Regions from separate parts of the Caulobacter sp. FG121 genome, predicted to be linked through region 3. Evidence: predicted binding sites of a transcription regulator. Region 3 holds the regulator's gene; each other region holds the start of a gene.
What was found. Region 3 encodes LexA, which represses DNA repair genes until DNA is damaged. Its sites were predicted from a motif close to ATGTTCNCNANNTGTTCT; they were not measured.

Region 1 (9,926 bases), on a different contig from region 3:
GGTCCACGCGCGAAGAGACAGAACTTGTTGCCCGTCGGATCGCGCAGGTAGGCGCCGTAGAAATCCTTGGAGTCTTCAGGGCGGGGGCCGGGTCCGCCTTCGTCGGTTCCGCCATGGGCGAGACCGGCGGCATGGGCGGCCTTCACCGCCTCCACCGACGGCGCGAGCCAGGCCGGCATGATGCCGTTGCCGCCGCGCGCCGGCTGGCCATCGAACGGCGGGCAGATGTAGGTGTTCTGGGCCTCGCCCTTGGGGCCGTAGCCGGCCCAGCCGTTGCTGAAGAAGCCGCGCTCATAGCCCAGCGGGGCGAAAACGGCGTCCCAGAAGGGCAGCGATTCTCCGACGTCCAGCGCGCCGATGGTGACGTATCCGATCATGAGGGCCTCTCCCGTTTCGTTGACCAACGCTATCGCGCGGGTTCGAACAAAACAAGAACGAGAGTCTCTCTAGTCAACGTCTGCTGACATCATGGTGGCAATAGAAGTGCGGCTAGCGCTCGCCCTCGGGCAGCTGAACGTGGACCAGCTTCCAGGTAAACAGGGCGCGGCGCTCGAAGGTGAACACCGTGACCCTCGCCTCGTCGCCCGGCCGCTTCACGGCGATGCGGGCGCGGTTCGGATCCCAGTAGGGCATCGTCGGCCAGGGCCCCTTCAACGCGGCCTTGACCTTCACGCCCAGCGGCTCGACCAGGCTGGCCGGCGGCGGGGCCTTGCCGGGGTTGTAGCCGCGAGACAGGGCCGACAGGCCGGGGAGGGTCAGGTAGCGGTCGACCTTTGGCTCGGGCGGCGCCAGCGGCTCGATGGCCCGCTTGAGCGCGCCGAGCGGATCCTGCCAGATCGACGGCGGCTCGACACCGGCGGTCGCCGTGTCCGGCGCCAGTTGGCCGGTCAGGCTCTTGCGCACGGCCGGAAAGTCGACGAGCTCGGCCGTCGCCTGCACATCCTCCGCCGCCGTCGCCGCCCGAAGTGCACGGAACGCGAAGTAGGGTGCGCTGGCGAACGCCAGGCCGAAGATCAGGGCCGCCGTGACGGCAATCTTGAAGAGGTCGAACCGCATGGGGTCTGCCTGTTAACTGTGCCGGCTATCAGAGCACGCAATGGCGCCCGTTTGGCAAGTCGCGCTCGCCTGTAGGGCGACTGACGGCGGGGGCGGGAGTCGCGGAATGTCGCGGGAGGATCGGTCTCGAGAGTCTTCTATCCTCACCACGCAGTGGGGAGGGGGACCATGCGGAGCATGGTGGAGGGGCAGCGCCGGAGCTGCCGGATAGGCCGGAATTCAGGATGGGTCGCTCGCACTGGCGGCGCCCCTCCACCGCCCTTCGGGCGGTCCCCCTCCCCGCTTCGCGGAGAGGATCGACGCCGTGACTGCACAAGCGCCTCCCTCTCCGACCCGGCTCCGCCGGGCCACCTCTCCCTCCGGGAGAGGAAAGGCCGCCTTGATCTCATGCAGGCCAGCGTGCCGACCGGTCCAGGTTGGTCAAGGGTGGCCCTTCGGGCCATCGCTCCGCGACGCGAAGCGCCCTTGAGCAACCTGGACCGGTCGGCGATCGTCTCGCCATGAGATGAAGGGCGGAGTGTGGGCTAGAGCGATCCTGCACCGACGGTCCGCGGCAAGTCGAAAGAATCGCACCCTGCTATCGATGACGGCCACCGCTCTTACTGAACCTACCTGCTATCGCCCCGCTAATCGAGTTCAAGATCAGCTAGTGTGACCGCATCCCCTCGAGCACGAACGACGTCCGGATGTCTTAGCTCAGTCAACACTCGTTCTCGACCGGCGCGGTCCCTGTAGCGCCAATTATTCCAAGCGTTTTCCGTCTTTGCCCCGGCTGCCCGTCCCAAACGATTGAGGGTTGGATAGACGTTTCCATCCCATGCAAGCCAGCCATTCGCACGCTTGGAGGCCTCAAACTTTCGGCCTTTGAACTGACGGTAGATGGGGAACCCGGCCGGCAAGTCACTCTCCCCAAAAATCGAACCCTCCTGGACCTCTTGAGTAGACACAGGGACCGTTAGGGCGGCAGCTGCTTCGGACACGCCAAGTTCGCGAGTTAGTACATCGTTTTCCGTGGCCTCGCCCGGAAGACGCCTGCGCCAGATCTCGGCGAAGACGTCAAGAGAAACGGTGATCGTGCGCATGGGGCTCTCCAACGCAAATTTGGAAAGCTTCCTATCTTGCTATATTTTCTATCTGTCAGGCTACCCTAGCGCCGCCCGCACCGCCGCGACGCCTTCGGCAGCCTTGCTGTCGTCCGGGGCGCCGCCCTGGGCGAAGTCGGGTTTGCCGCCGGCGCCCTGGCCGCCCATGGCGATGACGGCGGCTTTCGCGAGGTCCGCGGCGTTGAAGCGGCCCGTCAGGTCCGGCGCGACGGCCACGGCAACCGCCGCCTTGCCGTCGGCCGTGCCAACGATGGCCACCACGCCCGCCTGTTTCCGGAACTCTTCGGCCAGGCCGCGCAGCTCCTTGCCGCCGACGCCATCGAGCACCTTGCCGATGAAGCTGACGCCGCCGATATCCTCGGCTGCCACGGGACCGGAGCCGCCGCCGCCCATGGCCAGGGCCCTCTTTGCTTCAGCCAGCTCTTTCTCGGCCTTGCGACGCTGGGCGTCGAGGGCGTCGACGCGGGCGCCGACCTCGAGCACCGGGACCTTGAAGCGGTCGGCCAGGTCGCGAGCGACGTTGGCCTGGTCCTGCAGCCAGCGGCGGGCGGCGAGGCCCGTCAGGCCCTCGATGCGGCGCACGCCGGCGGCGATGCCCTGCTCGGCGATGATCTTGAACAGGCCGATGTCGCCAGTGCGGGCCACGTGGGTGCCGCCGCAGAGTTCGACCGAATAGGCGCCCTGCCCGGCAAGGCTATCGCCCAGCGTCAGGACCCGGACCTCGTCGCCGTACTTCTCGCCGAACAGCGCCATGGCGCCGGCCTCGATGGCCTGTTGCGGGGCCATCATCTTCGTCTCGGCGGCGCGGTTCTGCAGGACGACGGCGTTCACCTCGTCCTCGATGCGCGCCAGCTCGTCGGCGGTCAGCGGGCCGCCGTGGCTGAAGTCGAAGCGCAGGCGCTCGCCATCGACCATCTGACCCTTCTGGGTGACGTGCTCGCCGAGCACATTGCGCAGGGCCGCGTGCATCAGATGGGCGGCCGAGTGATTGGCGCGAGTCGTGGTGCGGTTGGCCGGGTCGACGTGCAGCGACACGGCCTGGCCTGCCTTCAGCACGCCGGCTGTGATCTCGACGTCATGGACGAACAGGTCGCCGGCCTGCTTCTGGACGTCGGTGACCTTCGCCGAGCCGCCGGCCCAGTCGATCAGGCCGATGTCGCCGGCCTGGCCGCCGCTCTCGGCATAGAAGGGCGTGCGGTCGAACAGCACCTGGACCGTGTCGCCGGCGGCGGCGCTATCGGTGTCGGCGCCGTCCCGGACGATGGCCAGGGTCTCGCCCGTGCCGTCAACGTCGTCGTAGCCGGTGAAGACCGTCTGTCCGAGGCGATCGCGCAGGGTGAACCACTGGGCCTGGGCGACCTGCTGGCCTGTGCCCTTGAGCCCCTCTGACTTGCCGCGCTGCTCGGCCATCAGACGGTCGAACTCGGCGGTGTCGACCGTGAGGTCGAGCGCCCGCACCGCGTCCTGGGTCAGGTCGAGCGGGAAGCCGTAGGTGTCATGCAGCTTGAAGGCCACGTCGCCCGGCAGTTGGCCGCCGGCGGTCAGGCCGGCGGTGGCCTCGTCGAGCAGGATCATGCCGCGGCCGAGCGTGCGGCGGAACCGCTCCTCCTCCTGGCGCAGGGTCTCGACGATGGCCGGCTGGGCGCGGCGCAGCTCGGGATAGGCGACGCCCATCGCCTCGACGAGGGTCGGGGCCAGGCGGTGCATCAGCGGCTCGGTCGCGCCCAGCAGGTGGGCGTGGCGCATGGCCCGGCGCATGATACGGCGCAGCACATAGCCGCGCCCTTCATTCGACGGGGTGATGCCGTCGGCGATGAGGAAGGACGAGGTGCGCAGGTGGTCAGCGATGACCCGGTGCGACGGCGCCTGGTCGCCCATGGCCTTGACGCCGGTGGCCTCTTCCGAGGCGGCGATCAGGGTGCGGAACAGGTCGACGTCGTAGTTGTTGTGCACACCCTGCAGGACCGCGGCGACGCGCTCGAGGCCCATGCCGGTGTCGATCGAGGGCTTGGGCAGACTGGTGCGCGTGCCATCGGCATGCTGCTCGAACTGCATGAAGACGAGGTTCCAGATCTCGATGAACCGGTCGCCGTCTTCCTCGGCGCTGCCCGGGGGCCCGCCCCAGACATGGTCGCCGTGGTCGTAGAAGATTTCCGAGCAGGGCCCGCAGGGCCCGGTGTCGCCCATCGACCAGAAATTGTCGTTGGTCGGGATGCGGATGATCCGGTCGTCCGACAGGCCGGCGATCTTGCGCCACAGCGCCGCCGCCTCGTCGTCGGTGTGGTAGACCGTGACCAGCAGCTTGTCTTTCGGCAGGGCGAAGTCGCGCGTCAGCAGGGTCCAGGCGTGGGTGATCGCCTCTTCCTTGAAGTAGTCGCCGAACGAGAAGTTGCCGAGCATCTCGAAGAAGGTGTGGTGGCGCGCGGTGTAGCCGACGTTGTCGAGATCGTTGTGCTTGCCGCCCGCGCGGACGCATTTCTGCGACGAGGCCGCGCGCGGCGACGGCGGGGTCTCCGCGCCGGTGAAGACGTTCTTGAACGGCACCATGCCGGCGTTGACGAACAGCAGGGTCGGGTCGTTCTGCGGCACCAGCGGCGCGGACGGGGTCACGGCATGACCATTGCTCCCGAAATAGTCGAGGAAGCTGCTGCGAATGTCGTTGAGGCTCTTCATCGTACGGCCGGGTCGCTGTCGGTCCGGGGCGACGCCCCTCGCCGGAAATGGAATGGAACCGGCTCCTTAACCAAGGGGCGGGCGGGTCACAAAGGAAAAGCACGCGCGGGACGGGAATTGGGAGCGCCTGCCTGGGGCCCAGGCGGCCTCTTGTGGCGTGTGCAGGAGGGCGCCGCCGCAGCGCAGCCGCTCACTGTGAGCCACGACGCGCCACGAACGCCACGCACACTCTCATTCGTCAGCGTTGCACGGGCCGTCGTCCTCAGGGATGCGGAAGCCGCCGACGCGAAAAAGGACGCCCGGCGGTGGCGCCGGACGTCCCTCATTCACGGTGAGCCCCGCGGGGCCACGCGGGCGGCGGGTGGGCAAACGCCCGGCGCGGAGAGGCGCCGTGAAAGCCTTTGCCGGGACCTAGTCCTCGTCGGCGTCCTCGCTGGGACCCACCAGCAGTTCTTCCTCGATTATCTCGGACTTGCCGCGCACGGCCGCCTCGATCTGGCCGGCGATGTCGGCGTTCTTCTTGAGGAACTCGCGGACATTGTCGCGACCCTGGCCGATGCGCTGGTCGCCGAACGAGAACCAGGAGCCCGACTTGTCGATCACCCCGGCCTTGACGCCCAGGTCGATGATCTCGCCCAGCTTCGAAATGCCTTCGCCGTACATGATGTCGAACTCGACCTCGCGGAACGGCGGGGCGACCTTGTTCTTGACCACCTTGACCCGGACATTGTTGCCGACGATCTCGTCGCGGATCTTGACCGAGCCGGTGCGGCGGATGTCGAGGCGGACCGAGGCGTAGAACTTCAGCGCATTACCGCCCGTCGTCGTTTCCGGGCTGCCGTACATCACGCCGATCTTCATGCGGATCTGGTTGATGAAGATGACCAGGGTGCCGGCCTTGGAGATCGAGGCGGTCAGCTTGCGCAGCGCCTGGCTCATCAGTCGGGCCTGAAGGCCCGGCAGGCTGTCGCCCATCTCGCCTTCGATTTCGGCGCGCGGCGTCAGGGCCGCGACCGAGTCGATGACGATCACGTCGACGGCGTTGGACCGCACCAAGGTGTCGGTGATTTCCAGAGCCTGTTCGCCGGTGTCCGGCTGGGAGACCAGCAGATCATCCAGATTGACGCCGAGCTTGCGGGCATAGGCCGGATCCAGCGCATGTTCGGCGTCGACGAAGGCCGCCGTGCCGCCGTTCTTCTGGACCTCGGCCACGACGTGCAGGGCCAGGGTGGTCTTGCCCGAGCTTTCCGGGCCGTAGATCTCGACCACCCGCCCCTTGGGCAGGCCGCCGATGCCGAGCGCGATGTCGAGGCCCAGCGAGCCGGTCGAAACCGCCTCGACCTCGATCTTGCTCTTGGAGCCGAGCTTCATCACCGAGCCCTTGCCGAAAGCCCGGTCGATCTGCGCCAGCGCCGCTTCGAGCGCGCGCTGCTTGTCACCTTCGTCGCGTGTCACGAGTCTCAAAGCCGCCTGGTTCATGGGAGCCGTCCTTATTCCACGATTCTGTCGGGCCGCGTGGCCCACGGACGAACTATGATCATGCTTTGTTCTTGTTGGCAATATGTTCTCATTGTCACGCGTTAAAATTGTAATTGGATCTCCGCAGACGCCTGTCGCGGGACGCGCTGGCTGATCGGAGACGGGCGGAACCGCGGCGACCGCCTACCGGAAGGAGTCCGGTCCGTTCGGTCAGAGTTACCCCGTTTTGGGTCGGGTTTTTCCGGCGAGGCGCCGGGAGCGGAAACCGGGGCTTAAGGGCGTTCAGGGCAGGATCGCTTCGATCCTCTCGGAGAGTCTGTCTTGACCATCGCCGCCCGCCGCCTGCTCGGCCTCGCCTTCGCCAACGCCGACATGCTGCTCGAGATCGAGTCCGGCGGGGTGATCCTGCTGGCGCTGGGCGCGGCCCAGGCGACGCTCGGCGCCGACGAAAAGACCCTGGTCGGCCGATCCTGGCGCGATCTCGTGGTCGAGGCGGACCGGCCGATGCTCGAGGCCCTGTTCGGCGGCCTGGAAGACGGCGCGCGTCGTCCGCCGCTGGTCGTGCGGGTCGCGGGCCAGCCGGGACGCGCGGTGTCCTTCACCGCTCGCCGCCTGCCCGAGAACGAGGGCCGGATTTCCTGCGCCATCCTGTCGGCGCCGCCGCCGCAGGCCGCCGGCGCGACGGACGGCATGCTCGGCCGCGACGGGTTCGAGGCAATGACCAAATCGCTGATGGACGCGGCCAAGGTCACCGGTCAGCAGCTGGAACTGGCCATGATCGAAATGGCGGGCCTGACCGACGCGCGTGACGGGCTGGACCCGGAAGCGGCGGCGGCGCTGGAGCGCCAGGTCGCCGGCGCGCTGCGGGCCGAGTCGCACCAGGGTTCGGCCGCCGCCAAGCTGGGCGACGATCGCTTCGCCATCCTGCGCGAGCAGGGCGAGAACCCCGCCACCCTGATCAAACGGCTCAGCCGCCTGATGACCAGCAGCGTCGGGGGCGCTGGCCTGGACGTGGCCGCCCACGCCGTACCGCTCGAGTCAGGGTCGCCGGCCCGGCTGGCCCGCGCGCTGCGCTATGCGCTGGATGACTTCATCGCCGAGGGGCTGAAGGACGTTCCGCCGGTGTCCCTCAGCCAGGCGATGGACCGCTCGGTCCGTCGCACCCTGACGCGCGCCGGGGAGCTGGGCGCGGCCGTCAGCCAGCGCCGCTTCACCCTCGCCTATCAGCCGGTGGTCAACATCCAGACCGGCATGGCCCATCACCACGAGGCGCTGGTCCGCTTCGAGGACGGCGGCAGTCCTTTCAGCATGGTTCGCATGGCCGAGGAGTTCGACCTGATCGGCGAACTCGACCAGGCCGTGGTCGAACAGGTGGTTCGCCAGCTCAAGGGGGACCGCACGGGCAAGCTCACCCTGGCCGCCAACATCTCCGGCCGGTCGATCGGCAGCGAGATGTTCGTCGGCGGACTGGAGCGGATGATCAAGGCCGACGCCCGGCTCAAGAACCGGCTGATCTTCGAGATCACCGAAAGCGCCGCGATCGACGACCTCGACGTCGCCAACCGGCATATCCAGAGCCTGCGCGGCCTGGGCTGCAAGGTCTGCCTCGACGACTTCGGCGCCGGCGCGGCCTCGTTCGCCTATCTGCAGCGGCTGAAGGTCGACATCGTGAAGATCGATGGCCGCTATGTGCGCGAGCTGGCGAGCGATGGCCGGGACGGCGCGCTGGTGCGGCACCTCGTGCAGCTGTGCAAGGAGCTCAAGGTGCAGACCGTCGCGGAGATGGTCGAGACGCCGGAAATCGAGGACGCCGTGCGCCTGGCCGGCGTCGACTTCGCCCAGGGCTGGCTTTACGGCCGACCGGCCGACCGGCCCGAGCCTGCCATCGTGCGGGAGACCTCTTCGCCGGTGGCGGCGCGGAGAAGCGGGATGAAGGAGCAGTGGGGCTAGGGCCCGACCCTTCCCGTCATCCCGCCCGGCAGCCCAACGCGATACGCCGTCCAGCGCGCATCCGGCGTCATGTAGTCGGTTGAGACATACTGGGCGCCCGACGCCAGGGCCGCGTCACGAGGCGCGGTGTCGCCGGTCCGCGCCTGCTCGGTGTCGGCGTCGGCGCGGGTGCGCACGATCAGCCCGGCGGCGACGTCGGCGCGGATGCGCGCGCCCTCCCCGACCGGATCATTGAGCGTGATGTAGCCGGCGGCCGGCGAGGCCTCGTCGATGTTGACGAACATCACCCGTCCCTCGAGCACGGCGCGGTCGGCGCGATAGCGCGCCACCTGATCGGGCGGGGCGTCGAGCGCGAACAGCACCTTGCCGCGCGCCGCCCCAAGCGTCGGCCAGGCGCCCGCCTTCACCGCCTCGCGCAGGGTCCGATAGCCGGCCTGGACCTGGTCGGGGGTGATCAGCTGGTCCTTCGTGAACACCGAGCGGACCTCGGCGTCCATGCCGTCCATCGCCGCCGCGTCGAACAGCAGCGGTTTGACCGAGCCGGGGATCGAGAGCGCGTCCTCCTTGAGGTTGATGAGGATCAGGATGGGCAGGTGATCCGGATGGGCCGCAGACCAGGCCGCGATGGTGTTCAGGCAGTCGGTGAACAGGGCGCAGGAGGACCGGTAGTCGATGTCCTGTACATGCAGCACCTTGAGCCCCGACCGCTTCATCGGTTCCGGATCCCAGTCAGGCAGACTGGCGCCTGTCAGCCGGGCCATGCGGCGACCGAGCGGGTCGGCGTAGCGGCCGCCTTCGGGGTCAGACAGCAGGTCCAGTTCCAGTTGGCGGGCGCCGGCGTTCAGCTGGGCGTCGAGCGGGGGGTGGCCATAGTCGAGGGTGCGTGCGACCGCCTTCGCCGCCAGCGTCAGGCGGGCCATCTCGGGTGGCGAGATCGGCTGCTTGTAGCTGTTATGGGTGCCGATCGCCTGCATCCGGCTCATCGACAGGGCGTCGACCGCCTCGCGGGAACAGTCGGGCGCGCCGGACGGGCGTTCCAGATCGCAGTCGGGAGCGATGGCGAGCGCGGCGGCGGCGAGGATCGGGATCAGCATGACGGCAGGCTACACCCGTTAGACGGGTTCGCGCATAGTGCCCCCGCCGGGGTTGGAGTGGTTCATGAGTCGGAACGGTGTGGTGCTGATCCTCGGCTGGTTGCTCAGCGGGCTGGCGCTGGCGGTCGCGCCGCCGATGCTGTCCGGCGTGCTGACCTTTCTGTTCGTGATGATCGGTTGGGTCGTGGCCCTGGCGGTGCACGAGTTCGGCCATGCCTTCGTCGCCTGGAAGGCCGGCGATCATACGGTCGAGGCGCGCGGCTATCTGACGTTCGACCCGCTGCGCTATGCCGACCTGTCGACCAGCCTGGTCTTCCCGGTCATCGTGCTGGTGATCGGCGGCATCGCCCTGCCCGGCGGCGCGGTCTATCTGCGGCCGGACCTGATGCGCAGCCCGCTGTGGCGGGCGGCCTCATCGCTGGCGGGGCCCGGCGGCACCTTTCTGGTGCTCATGGCGCTTGGCGGAGCCCTCGTGGCGGCGGACAGTCTGGGGCTGGCGGGGCCAGTCCTGCCGGCTATCGCATTGCTGGCGCTGTTCCAGGCCATGGCGCTGGTGTTCAACCTGCTGCCG
Region 2 (9,926 bases), on a different contig from region 3:
GAATCGGACAGGAAGCGTCCTGTCCCTCGTTAACATTCAGGGGCGTCGGGCGCCATCTTTCGGACGGCTTTTTCAGGCCTCTGGAGCGTCAATTCCGACGATTTGCCGGGATTTTCAGGTCCTGCCAGGAGCTTGTCGATGCGTCGTCTGATCCTTCCCTTCGCCATCGCTGCGATCGCCTTCCCCGCCCTCGCCGGTCCCGCGCCGGTCACCGTGCCGTTGAAAGGCCCCGCCGGACAGGACATGGGCAGCGCCACCCTTACCGAAGCCCCCCGCGGGCTGATCGTCCGGGTCGAGGCCAAAGGCCTGACGCCGGGCTGGCACGGCCTGCATTTCCACGAAAAGGCTGATTGCTCGAGCGCCGACTTCAAGTCGGCCGGGGGTCACATGCACCACGACATGCCCGTGGCGCATGGCCTGCTGAATCCGGCGGCCAACGAGACCGGCGACCTGCCGAACCTCTATGCGGCGGCTGATGGCACGGCCATCGCGGAGATCTTCACCCCGTCGGTGTCCCTGTCTGTCGCCGACCGGGCGCCGCTTCTCGATGCCGACGGCTCGGCGCTGGTGATCCACGCCGCCCCTGACGATCACACCAGTCAGCCGATCGGCGGCGCCGGCGCCCGGGTGGCCTGCGCCGTCATCAAGGGGCCCTGAGAGGACCGTCGGGCCGGATCAGGGAGCCGTCGCAACCGCCCTGGCCGCAGCCCTGCGTTCGGACAGCGCGACGAGCGCGACGCCGACCAGGGTCGCCGCGCCGCCGAGCATCAGCTGAGGCGTGAGTGTATCGCCCATCAGACCGATTCCGATGCCGCAGGACAGCAACGGCGTCAGCAGGAACCAGGGCGTGACCCGCCCGGGTTCACGACGCTGAACCAGCCAGAACAACAGGGCTGACGCGCCGACCGTCGACGCCAGGGCCGCCCAGGCCACCAGGGCCCAGATCTGCCAACTGGCCCCCGCGGCGCGCTCCAGCACATGTGGCTCGAACAGGAAGGACGCCGCCAGCAACACCGGTGCGCCGACCGCTGATGTCAAAGCCTGCATCTTCAGTGGACCCACGCCCGGCGTCCGCCGGACCCACACGGTGCCCAGCGCCCACATGGCGCTGGCCACAACGCCGATCAGGATGCCGGGAAGGTCGGCGGCGGCGTGCGGATCGAGGCTCATCCAGGCCACGCCGACAAAGGCCACCGCCATGCCCGCCAGCGCAGGGCGCGACATCGTCTCTCCCAGCACCCGCCAGGCGAAGAAAGCCGTCATCGGGATCCACAGCTGCAGCGAGACCACCAGCGGACTGAGGTTCTTCACGATCGAGAAGCCGAAGTAGATCAGGCCGAAGTGGAGCGGCCCGAGCAGCAGCAGGATCGGCAGGATCTGGCGCCAGGGCGGGAACGGCGGCCGCAGGAATGGAATCAGCACCACGAGCGCGAGGGCGAACCTCACCCCGCCGACAAAGAACGGCGGCAGCACGCCCGTCGCGACCTTGGCCGCAGCGTTGTTGACGCCCCAGACGACGATGATCGCCGCGATGGCGGCCCATTCGGCGGGCGCGAAAGGAGATCTGTCGGACGAGGAAGCCACGCCTCCTCCTCGCATGGCGGGCAGACGCAATGGAACCCCGACGTCAGTCAAAAGGCGTTACGGACTGTGGTTGCGTTGGCCGTTGAAGCCCGTCCGCCAGGCAGGAATCCGCTCGCCGCGCAGGAGGGAGGCGAGCGGACGGGAGATAGCGCCTAGAACGGAATTTCGTCGTCCAGGTCGGCGCTGAAGCTTTCCTTCGGACCGCTCGGCTGGGCCCGGTCACCGCCGGAGTAGCCGCCGAAATCGCCGCCCTCGTCACGCATCGCGCCGCCGCCGTCGCCGCGACCACCGAGCATCGTCAGCTCGCCGCGGAACTTCTGCAGCACGACTTCGGTGGAGTATTTCTCGACACCCTGCTGGTCCGACCATTTGCGCGTCTGCAGCGCGCCCTCGATGTAAACCGTCGAGCCCTTCTTGAGGTACTGCTCGGCCACCTTCACCAGGTTGTCGTTGAAAATGACCACGCGGTGCCACTCGGTGCGCTCCTTCTTCTCGCCGCTGGCGCGGTCGCGCCACGACTCGGACGTCGCGATGCTGAGATTGGCGACCCGGTCGCCAGAGTTGAGCGTGCGGATTTCCGGGTCTTTGCCCAGATTGCCGACGAGAATGACCTTGTTGACGCTGCCCGCCATGGAATTGCTCCGTTTTCTCACGCCCGGCGACCCTGTCGCGCCGGAATCTGACGCCCAGACTAGCGAGCGTTAACCATTTATAAAACCCATGAGTTCACACTTTGTTCTCCCGCGCAAGGGCTTATGCACAGCATTCTTCGGGTGAGGAGTCAGGGTCGGAAGGCGCTACTGGCGCTGGACCGCGCCGGGAATGACCAGCCGGCCATCGCCGCTGCGAACCAGCATCAGGTACTGGTTTCCTTCCCAGTGCTGGGCGCGATAGATTCCGTCCCGACGCAGGAAGATGAAGCTGCCCTGGTAAGCCCCGGAAATTTCACGGGTCTGACCGCCCATGCGCAGGAAGCGCAGGCGCATGCCCTCGAGTTGAGCGGCGCAGTTCTCGATGTTGGGCTGATTGCGCGCCACCACGTTGAACTTGATCTTGCCGTCCGGGCCGGTCCCGACCGCGTAACAGACGCCCTTGTCGAGAGGGGCTTCAAGCTCCGCCTCGCAGGCGCCGAGAATGACGGCGGCGGCGGCGAGCGTCAGAAGCGCGGCATGCTTGAGCATTGCGATGGTCCTTGCCTAGCCGACCGGCGGGATGGAGCAGTTGGGACCCTGTTCGACCAGGGTGTGGAAGCGGCGGTTGTCCGAGGAAATCTCGACCTTGTCGCGCACCAGTCGCACGGTCTGATCGCCCCAGCGCCCGTAGGATGCCCCGCCCCGCTGTTCGCACTGGCCCGCGTAGAGGGTCTGGACGCAGCTGTTGAGGTCCATGTCGCCAACCTTTGACCAGCCGCCGCCCGCGTAGCGCCAGCAGGTCTCCCCGGACACCTGCGTCGGCGCGGTCGGGCTGGACGTCGGAGCCGTCGCTGTTGGCGGCTGTGGGGTGGCCTGAACCGGCGGAAGCGGCGCGAGAACCGTCCCCGCCTGGTTGGCCGCCGCCAGGGCCCCCGTCTCGTCGACCCCGACATCGAGCGCGTCAGTGGCGACGCCGTTCCGCTTGGCGCATTCGGTCAGTGTCAGTTCACCGGCGAAAACCCCGCTGACGAAACAGCGGATCGGCCGGGTCGGGTCGAGCCTGGTGTCATCGTCACGGCCGGTCTCGACGACCAGACCGCCTGTCGCGGCGGGCGGCGGCTTGGTCGGGCCCTTGTCGCCACGCATGATCGTCGCCGCGATCAGGATGCCGAGGAGCAGCGCGACAGCGCCTCCAATGGCCAGGACGATCCGGCGGTCCTTGAGAAATTCCATGACTGCAATCGCTATCTTGCGGCCGTGTCGCTTTCAAGTCCGCGTGAACGATCGCGGGGGATCAACCGCCGCCCAGGCGATCAAGAGCGGCCTGATAGTTCGAGATCTGGCTGGTAAGATAGGCCGGGACGGCGCCGCTCTGGCCCTTCGGCGTCACCGGCTGCGGCTTGGCCGCGGCTTCGAGCTGGCGGTAGGCGTCACGAACCTTGCTCAGCGACTTCGAAAGCACCGCCAGGGTGTTCTTGACCGCCGTCTCGCTGCTCACATCAAGCTCCGCCGGCAGGCCGAGGCCGAACACCGGCCCACCGCCGTCGGCCGAGGCGCTCTTGCCGTCGGCGCCGACGATTGTGTTGCGGATCACACCCGGCGTCAGGCCTAGCGACGCCAGGAAATCAGAGTCGCCCTTGCCGGGAAGGACCTCGACGGTCGAATTCTTGGTCGCGGGGGTGATCTTGAGTCTGCGGAAGTCACCATCGCTGACGACCTCCACCTTGGCCTTGGAACCGGCAGCGCGCTTGACCTTGATCGCCAGAGTGTCGAGCGTGTCGCCGGCCTCCAGGGTCACCGTGGCCAGCCGGCCGCCCTCGGCGGTGCGGATCTGGAAGCTGTCCCCCGGGCGGGCGGATGTCGCGGCCGCGACCTTCGCGGAGTCGGCGTAGAGAAGCGTCCCCTTGGGCAGCCCCAGCTTGTCCAGGGCGCTCGCGCCCGTTGCGTCGACCGCGATCGAGGTGGCCGCGGCATAGCCGTCCTTGCCGGTGACACGCTGGGCGGAGGCCGTTCCCGTGACGAGGTCCAGCTGGGCGATGTAGCCGTCCTTGGTCGAAATGGCGGTCGCGCCCGGCTGGTCCGCAGCGGCAAGGCCGGCGATCCAGACCTTGCCGTCGGAGACCGTCATGGCCGTCACCGTATCGTCGGTCGTGCCGCCGAAATAGGTCAGCCGGTCGCCAGCCGCGCTGGACAGGTCGGTCGAGAGGCGGGCCGCGAAGGCGTCCATGCCGGCGTTGTAGGCGTTGGCGGTTCCTGCCACCGACAGGGCCGCGTTGCGGGTCGTACCGGCCACCCAGAGATCACCGCCCTCGAGCGAGATTCCGGCGATCTGCCCGCCTTGCAGGTCCCCAAGGTCCCGCGTGGAGCCCGTCGCGAAACTGGCGGCGGAGGTATGAACGGTCGTTGTCGTGGAGGCGGTATTGGACCCGTCGGGCGCCCCGTAGACATTGCTGGTGGTGGTCGAGGACCCGTTGGTCGTGTTGGTGACGTTGATGGTGGTGACGCCGTTGGCGACGACCTTTTCCGTGGTCGTGACCGTCGGTGTGACGTCGAAGCTGCGAAGTACGCCGCGGCCGCTTTCGACACCCGCCAGGGTGACCTTGGAGCCATCCACGACCATGCCGCTGACGGTATCGGCGCCGGCCGTCCCGAACTGGGTTGTGAAGAGGGCCTTCGGCGAGCCCTTGGCGTCCGCCGCGAAGGCCGTCAGGTAGCCGTCCCAGTCGCCCTGGTTCACGCCACCGCCGGGCAGTGTCGACTTGGTGCGACCGGCGACATAGACCAGACCGCCCTCCCCGAACGCCACGGCCGTGGCCTCGTCATCTTTCAGCGCGCCCCTCCGCGCCGTCCAGGATTCGTCGCCCTTGGCGTCGTAAACCGTGACGAAGCTGTCGGTCAGGCCTGTGCCATCTCCCGAGTTGATCGGCCCCTCCGTGGCGCCCGACAGCTCCCCGACGACCTTGCCGGCGATCGCAACACGACCGTCGTCGGCGACCGTCATGGCCAGACCCTGGGCGTTGCTCGCCGCACCCAGAGTGCGGGCGAACATCAGCTGGCCGGTGCTGTCATATTTGAGCAGGGCGACATCGCTCTCCCCCTTGACGGTCTGGCCGTCGACGGACGTGTTGACGTCAGCCAGGACATACAGCGAGCCATCGGCGCCGACCTTGGAGCCGCGCACCGTCTTGATCGTGCCTTCCAGGCCCTTGGACGAAATGCGCGCGCCCTCGGCGCCGACCGCGGATCCGTCCAGCTTGACCAGGGTCGTCTCGAACTTGCCGTCGTCGGTCTTGACGTTCTTGTCGGGATCCGGATTGCCGGCGTAGGTCGTGACGTAGACCGAGGGCTTGGTCGTCGCGGCCGAAAATGTCGTCTGCTCCGTGGAATCGCCGGTTATCTTGAAGGCGAAGTTGTCCGCCACGGCCGGCAGGGTCACGGTGGTTCCGCCGGTGGTCACCTTGCGCGGCTCGCCCGCCGTGCGCACGACGCTGAACCGCGTCTGCAGCCCCTCCGCCTCCAGCTTGGAGTTGATGAACGAGGTCACGGCGCCCATTGAGCGGGTGGCCGAACCCATGTCCGCCAGATCCACCTGGATCGTATGCGTCGCCGTCCCGCGCTTGACCGAAATGGTGAAAGCCACATCGCCAGCGAAGTCGGGCACGGCAGCGTTCTGCGTTCCGGTGAAGACCGTCCCTGTCAGGTATTGGGATTTCGACCGGGGCACGCCGACCGCGGACTTGTCGGAGATCATCGTGTCCCCGCGCGTCAGCCGCATCTGCTCGAGCTTGGCCTTGTCGGTATAGCCGGCGATTTCCGTCATCCCGCGGGTGAAGATGTCCGCGATGCGGTTCTTCTCGGTCGCCGAGACGCCCTTCGCCTGCAGGCGCTCGCCCAGGCCGTAAAGGGTGTTCAGCCCCTGGTAGACGGCGAACAGCTTCTTGTAGTCGGCGCTGGCGCCTTCCAGGTCGAGCTTCGCCGAGGACTCATCGATGAAACGGGAACCCGCCATCGCCTTCTTGACCAGATCACTCGATCTCGCCGCGCCAGACGTCGTCGCCCACGGCGGTGTCGGGGCGTACTTCTTCGCACCCCCGCCGGCGCCAACGCTTGTCGGCGCCGCCGTGGTTTGTCCCTGCCTGGCCTGATAGTAGCTCAGGAGGCTGCTGGTATCGAAGGTGACGGCCATTCAGATCCCGGCGGAAATTCGCAGCGGCAGCATGACCGACAAGGGCTGACAGCGGGTTAAGGCGCAAAGCCAGAGGAAGGATCGCTCAGGCGGCGATCAGCCCCGCCGAGACGAGGTTTCGCCGCGCGCCCGGCGCAAGCGCGACCCATTCTTCCGCAAGAATGCCGAGCATGACCACGTCACGCGGCGCACCCGCTTTCAGGACATGACCGCGCAGATAGCCCTCACGGCGGAAACCGGCTCCGGTCTGGACCTTCATCGCGGCGTCGTTGTCGGCCATCACTTCGGCCCACACCTTGTGAAGGCCAAGGCCCAGGAAGGCCTGATCAAGCCCCAGCACCTGCGCCGCCCGCCCCACGCCGCGACCACGCGCCTCGCGATCGCCGATGAACCAGTTCCACGCCGCGCGCCGATGATGGCCGGCGAGGCCCGTCAATGTCAGCAGTCCGGCGGGGCGTCCGCCGCTCTGGATGAGCCAGCCCTTGATGTCCGGATCGCTCTGGATCTGATCAAACCAGGCCCGGTGTGCGCCTCGCCCTGAAACATCGGCGTCCGACATCCAGCGCGCGACATCGGGTTCGGCGCGCCATTGGAAAAGGCGCTCCTCGTCTTGTGGAAGAAGATCGCGAAGCTCGATCATGCAGCTGCCTCGTCGCCCCTGCGCGGCTCAGCGGGGCCAGAGGCCGCCGCCACCGCCGGGCTCACCCCTTGAACAGCGACAGAATGATCTGCGGCGCCTGGTTGGCGATCGACAGCGCCTGCGCGCCGAGCTGTTGCTGGACCTGCAGGGCCTGCAGGCGCGCGCTTTCCTTGGCCAGGTCGGCGTCGACCAGGTTTCCGATGCCCGAGTTCAGGGTGTCGGTCAGCTTGGATACGAACTTGTTGTGGGCCTCGAGTTGCTTGGACTGGGCCCCGAGGTCGCCCAGCGCCTGGTTGACGTTTGAAATGGAGCTCGTCAGCAAACCCTGGATCGTCGTGGCCAACGTCATCGTGCCGATCGACGAGGTCGCGCTCATGGTGATGATCGCCCCGCCAAGAGACATGTTCTTGGCGCTCAGGGTGATGAACGAGTTGGCGTCGGCGTTTGCGAGGAAACGGATGCCCGCGCCCAGCGAATTGTCCAGCAGGTTGGCGCCATCGAACTCCGCGTCGCCGGCGACCTGGGTAATCTGCCGCAGCAGAGACTTGTAGTCGGCATTCAGAGCGGTCCGCGACACCGTGTCCAGCGACGGGTCCATCGCCGCGGTGACCTTTTCCTTCATCGAAATGAGCAGGTCGGAAATGGTTTCGCCGGCTGATATAGCCACATCGGAAATCGACTGGGCCCGATCGAGGCTCATCTTGACCGCGCCAAGCGCGCCGACGTCAGCGCGTTGCGCCTGGGCGATGCCCCAGACCGAAGCATTGTCCTTGGGGCCCTGAACCTTCAGGCCGGTGCTGATGCGGTTTTGCGCGCCCGCCAGATCATCGTTCGTCTTGTTGAGGTTCTGAAGCGCAACCAGCGCAGATTGGTTGGTATGGACGCTGATCGACATGAGCTTCTCCTCGCACGGCGTTTCTCGACGTGACGCGACTCACCGAGCCGCCCCTTCGAAATCTAGGCGGGAGAACGTTCGCTTATGGTTAATATCGGTAAACCATGACGGCCGCCGTCGCGGCGCGACGTCGGTGAAAACTTCGGAGCGGCCCGTCTGGACCGGTGCGGAGATCCGCTAGGACTGGGCGTCGATCACGTCGCCAGGGGCGTAGGACGCCGTGTCCTTCAATCGAATGACCTGCTCCCGAGGGAACTGCTTCACGATTTCGCCGGTCCGGCGGTCGAGGGTCTTGTAGATGAAGGTTCCCGAAGCCTGGTCTTCTTCAATGATCAGGCGAAGGTCGGCATTCTGGCGGGGCGCTTCCGGCCGCGCGGCAGCGGTATCCGGCGCAACAACGGGTGTCGCGACAAAGACCGCGGCGTCCTGGATCGGCAGAACGGGTGCGATGGTGCTTTTCATGTCTCCTGGCGTCGACCCTTTTCGGCCGACGACCCTCCTGTTGGCGGCCAGCGGAGACCTTTCGGCCTCCGCCTCCGCGACAGGGGACGGGCGTCAGACGCCCGCCCCCACGCTTGCCTAGCGGAACAGCCCGAGCAGGGCCGACGACGAGGAGTTGGCGATCGACAGCGCCTGGATGCCCAGCTGCTGCTTGGTTTGCAGGGCTTGCAGCTTGGCGCTTTCCTTCGCGAGGTCAGCGTCAACCAGGTTGCCCACGCCGGCGTCGAGGCTGTCTTGCAGCTTGCCGACGAAGCTCAGGTGAGCTTCCAGCGACTTCGAGCCGGTGCCGAGCTTGGCCAGAGCCGCGCCGACGTTGGTGATCGAGGTGCTGACCGTGGTCACCAGAGCGGCCGCGATCGTGGCGGTGCTCAGCGACGCCGTGGCGGCGACGGTGACGTTGGCGCCGCCGAGAGCCAGCGACTGGGCCGCGACGGTGATCTTGGAGGTGCCATCCGCGTTGGCCAGGGCCGTGATGGTGGCGCCCGAAGCCTTGATCATGTTCGAGCCGTTGAAGTCCGCGTTGGTCACCGACTTCGCGATCTGGTCACGCAGCGCCTTGAAGTCTTCGCTGAGGGCCGAACGGCTGGCGGTGTCCAGCGTGGTGTCCGAAGCCGCCAGGGCCTTCTCCTTCATCTGCACGAGCAGATCGGAAACGGTTTCGCCGGCGGCGATGGCGACGTCGATGGTGGATTGACCGCGCTGGAGAGAATCCTTGACCGCGTTCAGGGCCTGCGACGTACCGCGCTGGGTTTGGGCGATGGCCCAGATGGCGCCGTTGTCCTTGGCCGAAGCAACCTTCTTGCCGGTGTTGATGCGGCTCTGGACGGTGTCCAGCGAAGCATTGGTGGCGTTGAGGTTCTGCAGGGCGACCATTGCGCCCGTGTTCGTGTTAACGCTGTTCAGCGCCATGACGATATTCCCTTTTCCAGGTGTCCGACGTCATTTTGACGGCCGGGGACATTTTGTCCGCTTGGATAGGAAGCAATCGCCGGGCCACTTTGGCCATCTCGCCAGGATCGTCTAATTTATTGATTTAATTGGGTTATAGGTCTGTTAGGGACATATGGCCCCGGCATTTTCTGCCGACCTTCGGGCATGGTAAGCAACTTCTGCCGGGTGACCCGGCAAAAGGCTGCCGGGCGGAGGGTGCCTCCGCCCGGCTTCGCGACCTATCCTCGGAACAGTGACAGCAGCGATTGCGATGACGAGTTCGCGATCGAGAGCGCCTGGATCCCGAGCTGCTGCTTGGTCTGCAGAGCCTGGAGCTTGGCGCTTTCCTTCGCGAGGTCAGCGTCAACGAGATTGCCCACGCCCGCGTCGAGGCTGTCTTGCAGCTTGCCGACGAAGGTGCGGTGGCTGTCGTACGCCTTGGACTTGGTGCCCAGACGAGCGAGAGCCGCGCCGGTGTTGGTGATGGAGGTGGAGACCGTCGTGATCATCGCCGTGGCCGTGGTCACGGTGCCGATCGTTCCCGTCGCGGCCACCGTC
Region 3 (9,926 bases):
CTTCGCCGTGTTCGGCGTGAACAAGGACATCCTGTCCGGCGGACCCTCGACCTATGTCGTGAAGGCCGGGTCGCGAACCGTCTCGCTCAATGATTTCAAGCGGGAGTTCGACAGCTACAAGGAACAGCTCGAGCAGCGCTTCCAGCAGCCCATCTCCGCCGAACTGGCCCAGCAACAGGGCCTCGACCGCCGCGTGATGGAAGAGCTGGCCTATCGCGAATCCCTGGACGAGCTCCTGTCCCGCATGGGTCTGCGGGCCTCCGACAAGATGCTGACCGAAGAACTGCGCAAGGCTCCGGTCTTTTTCGACCAGGTGACCGGTCAGTTCGACGAGAACAAGTACGCGACCGCCTTGCGCGAAAAGGGCCTGACTCCGGCGATCTTCGAAGGGATTCTGACCGACGAAATGCGCCGCAACCAGTTCATCTCCGCCGCTGTCGCCGGCTTGCGGGCGCCGCGCGCCTACTCGGCCATCGGCGGCCTCTTCGCCCTCGAACAGCGCGACCTGGCCTATTTCGCGGTTACCCCGGCGAGCGTCGGACCGATCGCCCAGCCTACCGACGCGGACATCAGCGCCTTCGTCAAACAGAACGCCGCCCAGCTTTCGCTGCCGGAATTCCGCGCCTTCACCGTCGTTCACTTCGACGCGAAGGCCTACGAGAGCCAGGTGACCGTCACGGAAGCCGAGGTGCAGAAGCAGTTCGATTTCCTGAAGGACAGCCTGTCCAGCCCCGAGCTGCGCACCGTCGCCCAGATCCCGGCCAAGGACGCCGGCCAGGCCGCCGCGATCATCGAGCGCCTGAACAAGGGCGAAGATCCCAAGGCCGTGGCCGCCTCGATCGGCGTCACCGCGGTAACCTACGTCGACAAGCCCCGGTCCGCCTTCTTCGATCCGGCCGTCGCGGCCGCGGCGTTCAGCCTGCCCGAAGGCGGCGTCAGCGCGCCAGTGAAGGGCCAGTTCGGTCTGGCTGTCGTCAAGGTCAGCAAGGTCGCGGCCGGCAACGTCGCCACCCTGGCCGAACACCGCGCCGAAATTGAAAAGAAGATCCGCGGCGACCTCGCCGGCGCGAAGCTGTCCGATGTGTCGAAGGTCTACGAAGACGCCCACGAAGCCGGCGCCACCCTGCCGGAAGCTGCCGCCAAGGCCGGCGTCCCGACGACAACCTACGCCCCCGTCACCGCCGATGGCCGTGGCCAGGACGGCAGGCCCGTCCCGGGCATTCCCCCTGCGATCCTGAAGGCCGCCTACGACCTGACCCAGGGCGGCGAAAGCGACATCCAGGACGCCGGCGAAGGCCAGTACTTCGCCGTGCGCCTCGACCGCGTCGTGCCGCCGGCCATGCCGCCGATGGCGGTCATCCGGCCGCAACTGATCAAGACGATCATGCTGAAGCGCCAGGCGGACGCCATGAAGGCGCGGGCCGAGACGCTGGCCGCCCGGATCCGCAAGGGCGAGTCGATCGAGGCCGTGGCGGCCTCGGCCGGCGCCCCGGTGGTCCGCGTCAACGCGATCAGCCGCACCACGCTGCAGGCGCACCAGGCGCTCGGCCGTGAACTGGTCGGCGGCGCGCTGGGATCGAAGAAGGGCGAGCCCTTCACGGCCAGCGCCCCGAACTTCAGCGTCGCGGTCGCGGTGGTCACCGCCATCCGCACGGGCGATCCGCAGCAGGTGGCCCAGGCCACGGAGCAGGGGCGTCAGCAGTTCACCCAGGAGATGTTCAGCGACGTCGGCGAGGCCGCCCGCGGCTACGCCCGCAAGAAGCTGAAGACCAAGACCGACCTGACCCGCGCCCGGATTGCCATCGGCATCGACCCGGCCGACGCGGCCCAGGGCGCCGCTGCTCCGGCAGGCAAGGGCCAGTGACGACAGAGCCGTCCTTCGACAGCTTCAGGGCGGCGTGGGAAGCGGGACGGCCCCAGGTCGTCTGGCGCCGGCTGATCGATGATCTCGAGACGCCGGTCTCGGCCTATCTGAAGATCGCCCGGGAACGGCCCTACGCCTTCCTCTTCGAGTCGGTCGAGGGCGGCGCCTGGCGCGGCCGGTATTCCATCGTCGCGATGAAGCCGGACCTCGTCTGGCGCTGTCGCGGCGACGCCGCAGAAGTGGCCGAGGGCGAGGCCATCGCCGCGGATCGCTTCACGCCGCAGGCCGGCGGGGCGCTGGACAGTCTGCGCGACCTGGTCGCCCGCTCGCGCATCGAGTTGCCGGCGGGTCTGCCGCCCCCTGCCGCCGGCATCTACGGCGCGATCGGCTACGACATGGTCCGGCTTGTCGAGAAGCTGCCGGACATCAACACCGACGAACTGGGCCTGCCCGACGCGGTGATGATCCGTCCGGCGATCGTGGCGGTGTTCGACGCCATCGCCCAGGAGATCGTGCTGGTCACGCCCGCGCGGCCGATGAACGGCGTCAGCGCCGACGCGGCCTGGGCCGAGGCCAACACCCGTCTAGACGCCGTGATGGCCGACCTGCGGCGACCCCTGCCCGCGCCGGCCACTGACGGCACGCCGGGCCCCGACGTCTTCGAGACGAAGGTCAGCCGCACGGCCTATGCGGACATCATCGAGAAGGCCAAGGCCTACATCCGCGCCGGCGACATCTTCCAGGTCGTGCCCAGCCACCGGTTCCGCGCGCCGTTCACCCGTGCGCCGTTCGCCCTGTACCGGTCGCTGCGGCGAACCAACCCCTCGCCGTTCCTGTTCTACCTGAACTTCGGACCGTTCCAGCTGGTCGGCTCGAGCCCCGAGATTCTCGTGCGGTTGCGCGACGGCAAGGTGACCATCCGGCCGATCGCCGGCACCCGCCCGCGCGGCGCCACGCCCGAGCAGGATCTGGCGCTGGAACAGGAGCTGCTCGCCGATCCCAAGGAACGCTCCGAACACCTGATGCTGCTCGACCTCGGCCGCAACGACGTGGGCCGCGTCGCCCGGCTGCGCGAGCCCGGTCGCAACGAACCGGCAAAGGCACAGCGTGGGCCTGCCGTGCGGGTCACCGAGAGCTTCATCATCGAGCGCTACAGCCACGTGATGCACATCGTCTCCAACGTCGAGGGCGATGCGCCCGACGGCCTGGATCCCGTCGACGTGCTGATGGCCGCCCTGCCCGCCGGCACCCTGTCCGGCGCGCCGAAGGTGCGGGCGATGGAGATCATCGACGAGCTGGAGACCGAGAAGCGCGGCCTCGGCTATGCCGGCGCGGTCGGCTATTTCGGCGCAGATGGCTCGGTCGACACCTGCATCGTACTACGCACCGCGCTGCTCAAGGACGGGACGATGTACGTCCAGGCCGGCGGCGGCGTTGTCGCCGACAGCGACCCGGACGCCGAGTACGACGAGACCCTGCACAAGTCGAACGCCCTGCGGCGCGCGGCGGCCGAGGCCTGGCGGTTCGGGTAGTATAGGTTAAGTTCGCGCGTGGACTAACGTGCTGCGGGAAGTTGTGATGCATCAGTCAACTCGGTCAGCTCTGCTGGCTGCCGTCTTGTGCGTCGCTATGCCCCTTTCCGCTGCGCATGGACAGTCGCTGCCGCCATCGAGCGCCACACCGGCCCCCGCCACGGAAACGTCGCTAATCACCCGACCAGATTGGCGTCGGAAGCCGACAGCAGATGACATCGCCCGGGTCTACCCGCTTCGGGCCTCACGGGAAGATGTCGATGGCCGCGCCACAATCCGGTGTCTGGTCAAGGCTGACGGGCGGCTCGAACAATGTGAAGCCCTCTCCGAAAGTCCGATCGGCTACGGCTTCGGCGAAGCGGCGGTCAAACTCGGACGGCTGTTCGTGATGGACAAAATCACCAGCGACGGGGTGCCGGTCACAGGCGCTGTAGTGATGATTCCGATGGTGTTCCGGGCGCCTCGCTAGGCGAAGGCTGTATAATTCGGACTTAGTTGTTCTCGCTGGGCGACACGACCTCAGTCGTGGCCGGCGCAGGCTCCAGCGCCAGCCGGCTTTCGCTCACGGGCGGAGCCATGACCATCGCCACGGCGAACCCCAGGGCCGAGACCGCCGCGAACAGCGCCGCCGCCAGGGCGCCGACCAGGTTCTCCCGCTCCAGCGGCGGCTTGAGCAGCGCCTTGGCGTAGGCCAGAGCCTCATGGTCGAGAACGGAATCAGCGTGCGGCATGGGCGGAAGATGAAGCGCGCCGCCATCCCACACAACGTCATCGTCGGACTTGTTCCGACGACCCAAGGCCTGGCTGTTCGACGGGAGCACGCGGAGGGCGCCGCGCCAGGGACCATTCGCACCGTGCGCATGGGTCGTCGGAACAAGTCCGACGATGACGGAAGTTTGGGGTGCGTCGGCAAGTAAGGCGATAGCGGCCCCTTACAGCCACACCCCGTACAGATCATCCCAGTGCGGGTTCTCACGCTCGATCAGGTTGATCTTCCAGTCGCGGATCCAGCGCTTCATGGTCTTCTCGGTGCGGATCGCGTTGGTCATCAGCTCGAACGAACGGTACCAGACCAGCCGCTTGCAGCCGTGATCGCGCGTAAACCCCGGGATCAGGCCTTCGCGATGCTCCCAGACCCTGCGGGACAGGTTGCCGGTGACGCCGATGTAGAGCGTGCCGTGCCGGCCGCTGGCCATGATGTAGACCGCGATGATCCCGTCGCGCGAAACCATACATCAAGCCATACTACTATCTTTGCGCGCATTCCATCCCCGTCATCGTCGGACTTGTTCCGACGACCCAAGGCCTGACTGTTCGACGGGAGCACGCGGAGGGCGCCGCGCCAGGGACCATTCGCACGGTGCGCATGGGTCGTCGGAACACGTCCGACGATGACGGGATAATCGGAAACTGGCGGGGATTGGGGCGATGACGAAAAGGGGGAATGGCTCTAGAATAAACGCACCATGATCCTCGTCATCGATAACTACGACAGCTTTACCTACAACCTCGTTCACTACCTGAACGAACTGGGGGCGGAGACGGCTGTCTGGCGCAACGACGCGCTGACGGTGCAGGAAGCGCTGGGGATGAAGCCCGAGGCGGTGCTGCTGTCGCCGGGCCCCTGCGCGCCGGACCAGGCCGGGATCTGCCTGCCGCTGCTGCGCGGCGCGCCGGAAGACCTGCCGATCCTCGGGGTCTGCCTCGGCCACCAGGCGATCGGCCAGGCCTATGGCGGCGAAGTCGTGCGGGCCAAGGCGATCATGCACGGCAAGACCAGCCCGATCCATCACGAGGGCAAGGGCATGTTCAGGGGCATGCCCAACCCGTTCACGGCGGCGCGTTACCACAGCCTGTCCGTGCCGAAGGAAAGCCTGCCGGACGTTCTGGAGGTCACCGCCCGGACCGAGGACGGCGAGATCATGGGATTCCAGCACAGGACCCGGCCGGTCTTCGGCGTTCAGTTCCATCCCGAATCCATCGCCACAGAGGGCGGCCACCATCTGCTGGCTAATTTCCTCGATCTGGCCGGCGTCAAGCGCGGCGAGACCGTCTAGGCCGTGTCGGATGCCTTCAAGCCTCTGCTGAACCGTCTGGCCGACGGCGCGACCCTGTCCGAGGAGGACGCGGAGGCCTTCTTCAGCGCCTGCCTGCGCGGCGAGCCGACCCCGGCCCAGGTGGCCGCGGCGGTCACCGCGATCCGCCTGCGCGGCGAGACGGTCGGCGAGATCGTCGCCTGCGCCCGCGCGATGCGGCGGGCGGCGGTCAATCTCGATCTGCCCTACGAGACGGTCGATGTCTGCGGCACCGGCGGCGACGGCCTGCACACCCTGAACATTTCGACCGCCGTCGGCTTCGTCGCGGCGGGTGGCGGGCTGAAGGTGGCCAAGCACGGCAACCGGGCCATCACCAGCAAGTCCGGCACCGCAGATGTGCTGGCCGCGCTGGGCGTCAACATCGATCCCGGCCTCGACAAGCAGCGCGCGGCGCTGGACCAGGCCGGCATCTGCTTCCTGTTTGCCCAGGCTCACCACGGGGCGATGAAGCATGTCTCGCCGATCCGCCAGCAACTGGGTTTCCGCACGATTTTCAATCTGTTAGGCCCATTGACTAATCCTGCAGGCGCACGGCGGCAGGTGGTCGGTGTCTCGGCCCCGCGTTTCGTCGAGCCGATTGCCCAGGCGCTGGGCGCGCTGGGCGCGGTCCGCGCCTGGTCCGTCCACGGCCAGGGCATGGACGAACTGGCCACCACCGGCGAGACCGAGGTCGCCGAATGGCGCGACGGCGGCGTGCGCCGCTTTCAGATTACGCCGGAAGCCGTTGGATTGCCTCGCGGTTCACTCGCTGATCTTACGGGTGGAGATCCCGGGTACAACGCCGCCGCCCTGCGGGACCTGTTGAACGGCAAGGCCGACGCGTATCGCGACATCGTGCTGTTGAACGCCGCCGCCGCGTTCCTCGTGGCGGACAAGGTCGAGACGTTGCGCGAAGGCGTCGAACTGGCCGGCCAGGTCATCGACGACGGCCGAGCCCTGAAGGCGCTCGAGACCCTGGTCGCGGTGACCGCATGACCGACATCCTCGCCAGGATCGCCGCCTACAAGCGGGACGAGGTGGCGCAGCGCAAGCCGGCCCGGCCGTTGGCCGAGGTCGAAGCCGCCGCCCAGGCCGCCAGCGCGCCGCGCGGCTTCAAGGCCTCGCTGGAATGCCACCATGGTCCCGGCCGGCTTTCGCTTATCGCCGAGATCAAGAAGGCCTCCCCGTCCAAGGGCCTGATCCGGGCAGACTTTGACCCGCCGGCGCTGGCAAAGGCCTACGAGGCCGGCGGCGCGGCCTGCCTGTCCGTGCTGACCGACGGCCCGAGCTTTCAGGGCGCGGACAGCTATCTGGTGGCGGCCCGGGCGGCGACCGCCCTGCCCTGCATCCGCAAGGACTTCCTCGTCGATCCCTGGCAGGTGGCCGAGAGCCGCGCGCTGGGCGCCGACGCAATTCTGGTCATCCTGGCGATGATCGACGACGCCCTGGCCGCCGACCTGATGGCGCAGGCCGCCCGCTTCGGCATGGACGCCCTGGTCGAGGTGCATGACGAGGCCGAGATGGACCGCGCCTGCGCCCTGGGTGCGACGCTCGTTGGCGTGAACAACCGCGACCTGCGGACATTCACCGTCGATCTGGCGATCACCGAGCGACTCGCCGCCCGCGCACCGGCCGGGGCCTTGCTGGTGACGGAGAGCGGCATCTTCACCGCCGCCGACGCGGCCCGGCTGGAAGGCTCGGGCGCGAAGGCCATGCTGGTGGGCGAAAGCCTGATGCGTCAGGCCGATGTGGAAGCAGCGACGCGGTCGCTGCTGGCAGCGGCGTAGTCGCTACCCCGCCCTGACCGCCGCCGGCCGCAACGATTCGACGTCGCCAGGGGGCCGCACCTTCCGTCCCATGGTCCAGTTGGACTGCATCCGCACCTTGGGATTCGGCGCGCTCCAGATCTCGCCGCTGTCATCCAGCGCCACCACCCAGATCAGGTGATGCTCGGGGCCGTAGTCGATGACGGCGATGGCCTGACCGGAGCCCTTGCCCTCGACGGTCATGGGAATCGGGGTCTGCAGTTCGGTGAACGACATGGTCTCTCGCGGGGCTGGCTGCTCCGTCGAAACGACCGGCAACCGCCCGTGTTCCCTCGCTTTTTCGTGAGCTTTCGGCGCCTCGAACCCCGTTAACTTGACAGAAACCAAGAACGCCTAGAGAACATCGACAGTTGTTAGCGGTTTGTTCCGCGACAGATTCGGTGGCGAGGCCCGGCAGATGCTCACCCGCAAGCAGCACGAACTGCTCATGTTCATCCACGAGCGGATCAAGGAGACCGGTGTCTCTCCCTCCTTCGACGAGATGAAGGAGGCGCTCGATCTGGCCTCCAAGTCGGGCATTCACCGACTGATCACGGCGCTGGAGGAGCGCGGATTCCTGCGCCGCCTGCCGCACCGGGCCCGGGCGCTGGAAGTGACCAAGCTGCCGCAGCAGGCGACAACCTCCGCTCCCGCCGGCGGCCGGCAGTCGTTCAAGCCCCAGGTCGTGGCAGGCGACAAACTGGCCCCGTCCCCGGCTTCAATCGCCAATGATGTGCGTGAAATTCCGCTGCTTGGCCGGATCGCAGCCGGTTCGCCGATCGAGGCGCTGCAGGTCGAACGCGACAAGATGCTGGTGTCCGAAAGCATGCTGGGGGCCGGCGAGCACTATGTGCTCGAGGTGCAGGGCGACTCGATGATCGACGCCGGTATCCTCGACGGCGACTTCGTGCTGATCCGCAAGACCGACACCGCGCACAGCGGCGAGATCGTCGTGGCCCTGGTCCAGGGCGAGGAAGCCACGCTCAAGCGCCTGCGCCGCAAGGGCGCCTCCATCGCGCTGGAAGCGGCCAACCCAAAATACCAGACACGGGTCTATGGCCCCGATCAGGTCGAGGTCCAGGGCAAGCTGGTCGGGCTGATCCGCAAGTATCACTGAGTTTCATGATCTATGCTCCCCACGGCGTGGGGAGCTGTCGCGCGAAGCGTGACTGAGGGGAGTCGGTGCACGGACTCCCCTCCACCGCTCTTCGAGCGGTCCCCCTCCCCAGCTCCGCTGGGGAGGATTTTTGTGAAGACGAACCCCTCCCCTACGACCCCCTTTCGCTTTCCACCACCACGCGGCAGGCTCGCCCAAACAATCGGGAGCACCGTCATGACCGTCAGCCTGTTCAGTTTCGTCGACATCTTTGACCGCGCGCTGGCGGCGGCCGATCACCTGATCGATCGAGGCCTGACCTTCGCCGAGGCGCAGGGCGGTGGCGAAGACAACCTGCTCGGCTGGCGGCTGATCGACGATATGGCCACCTTCCGCTTCCAGATCACCGTGGTCTGCAACTTCGCCCGGCAGTGGCCGGCCCGCGCGGCGGGTCTGCCCGTGCCAGAATCCCTGCCGGACGATCTCGACGTCGCCGGCCTGAAGGCCGCCATCGGCGAGGGGCGGACCTATCTGGCCGGGCTGACGCCGGCTCAGTTCGAGGGGCGTGACGACGCACCCGTGACCTTCGCCATCGGCCCCGGGATGGAGCCGACCTTGCCGGCTGGGCGATGGATCACGGTGTTCGCCAACACCAACCTGATGTTCCACCTGTCGACCGCCTACGGGATTCTTCGGGCCAGGGGCGTCCCGCTGGGCAAGATCGACCTGTTCGCCGCGGGGCTCTAGCCGGTCCAGGGCCGCCGCCCACGCAGGTCGTTCGCCCATCGCACCTGCCAGCCGTCGTGCGTTCGCCACAGCTCCGCCGCCCCGCCGACTGCGAAATCCTCCGCCGACAGCAGGATCGCGCCCTCACAGCCCCGCCAGGGCGCCGGCGAGCGCATAACGACGAGTCGGCCCGGCGCACAAAGCTCGTCGAATTCCGCTGGTTTCGGGGGCTTCTTCCCCGCCCAGAGAGCGACGTCAGGGCCCCTGCCCGGCAGGCAGGCGAAGCGGTCGCAGGCGAACAGGGCGTCTCTCGCGGCTTCCGGGTCTTCGCTGATGGCCAGTCCACGGCGACGGGTCCACAGGTCGGCTGCGAACCGGCGGGCATCGGGGCGCAGCAGAATGGCCTGTCGCTCGACCCGCACGGCCATCGCCGCGCCGTCGGAGGCGATCCAGACGTCAGGCGGGGTCGCGCGCGGCCAGACCAGCACGGCCATCGCCATAGGCGCGCCCAGCCAGCGCAGACGGCCCTTCCACAGGCACAGCAGCATGATGCCGAGAAAGGCGATCGGCAGGGCGGCGGCCGGCCCGCTGGCGATCGTGACCTGGGCTCCGGGTTGCACGGCTGTCTGGTGTGCAACGTAGATCATGCCGTCGATGCCTTGCCCCGCGACCCACAGGAACGGCCCGCCGAGCCCCAGCGGCTCCAGCGCCGCCCCGAGCGCCAGAAAGGGCATGATGACGAAGCTCGACAGCGGCGAGACGATCAGATTGGAAATCAGGCCGTAGCTGGCCATGCGATTGAAGTGGTGCATGGCGAACGGGCCCGTG

Region 1: the regulator LexA is predicted to act here: its motif matches at 6,383-6,400, upstream of recA (recombinase RecA).
Region 2: the regulator LexA is predicted to act here: its motif matches at 2,307-2,324, upstream of ssb (single-stranded DNA-binding protein).

Annotation. Positions count from the first base shown of each region.
Region 1 is NZ_JBMDKR010000003.1:352,382-362,307, forward strand. It holds gene ACODSL_RS10665 (VOC family protein) at 1-377, opposite strand, end outside; gene ACODSL_RS10670 (DUF2939 domain-containing protein) at 490-1,056, opposite strand; gene ACODSL_RS10675 (hypothetical protein) at 1,683-2,138, opposite strand; gene alaS (alanine--tRNA ligase) at 2,199-4,832, opposite strand; gene recA (recombinase RecA) at 5,244-6,311, opposite strand; gene ACODSL_RS10690 (EAL domain-containing protein) at 6,633-8,261, shown strand; gene ACODSL_RS10695 (phosphatidylinositol-specific phospholipase C1-like protein) at 8,258-9,355, opposite strand; gene ACODSL_RS10700 (site-2 protease family protein) at 9,420-9,926, shown strand, end outside.
Region 2 is NZ_JBMDKR010000003.1:153,953-163,878, forward strand. It holds gene ACODSL_RS09560 (superoxide dismutase family protein) at 139-657, shown strand; gene ACODSL_RS09565 (DMT family transporter) at 676-1,599, opposite strand; gene ssb (single-stranded DNA-binding protein) at 1,737-2,216, opposite strand; gene ACODSL_RS09575 (hypothetical protein) at 2,382-2,765, opposite strand; gene ACODSL_RS09580 (hypothetical protein) at 2,781-3,449, opposite strand; gene ACODSL_RS09585 (hypothetical protein) at 3,511-6,402, opposite strand; gene pseH (UDP-4-amino-4,6-dideoxy-N-acetyl-beta-L-altrosamine N-acetyltransferase) at 6,488-7,042, opposite strand; gene ACODSL_RS09595 (flagellin) at 7,104-7,937, opposite strand; gene ACODSL_RS09600 (hypothetical protein) at 8,115-8,399, opposite strand; gene ACODSL_RS09605 (flagellin) at 8,517-9,347, opposite strand; gene ACODSL_RS09610 (flagellin) at 9,608-9,926, opposite strand, start outside.
Region 3 is NZ_JBMDKR010000004.1:1,901-11,826, reverse strand. It holds gene ACODSL_RS11565 (peptidylprolyl isomerase) at 1-1,864, shown strand, start outside; gene trpE (anthranilate synthase component I) at 1,861-3,396, shown strand; gene ACODSL_RS11555 (TonB family protein) at 3,443-3,865, shown strand; gene ACODSL_RS11550 (hypothetical protein) at 3,888-4,127, opposite strand; gene ACODSL_RS11545 (GIY-YIG nuclease family protein) at 4,329-4,628, opposite strand; gene ACODSL_RS11540 (anthranilate synthase component II) at 4,863-5,453, shown strand; gene trpD (anthranilate phosphoribosyltransferase) at 5,457-6,467, shown strand; gene trpC (indole-3-glycerol phosphate synthase TrpC) at 6,464-7,258, shown strand; gene ACODSL_RS11525 (hypothetical protein) at 7,262-7,513, opposite strand; gene lexA (transcriptional repressor LexA) at 7,695-8,393, shown strand; gene ACODSL_RS11515 (DUF1993 family protein) at 8,610-9,119, shown strand; gene ACODSL_RS11510 (ComEC/Rec2 family competence protein) at 9,116-9,926, opposite strand, start outside.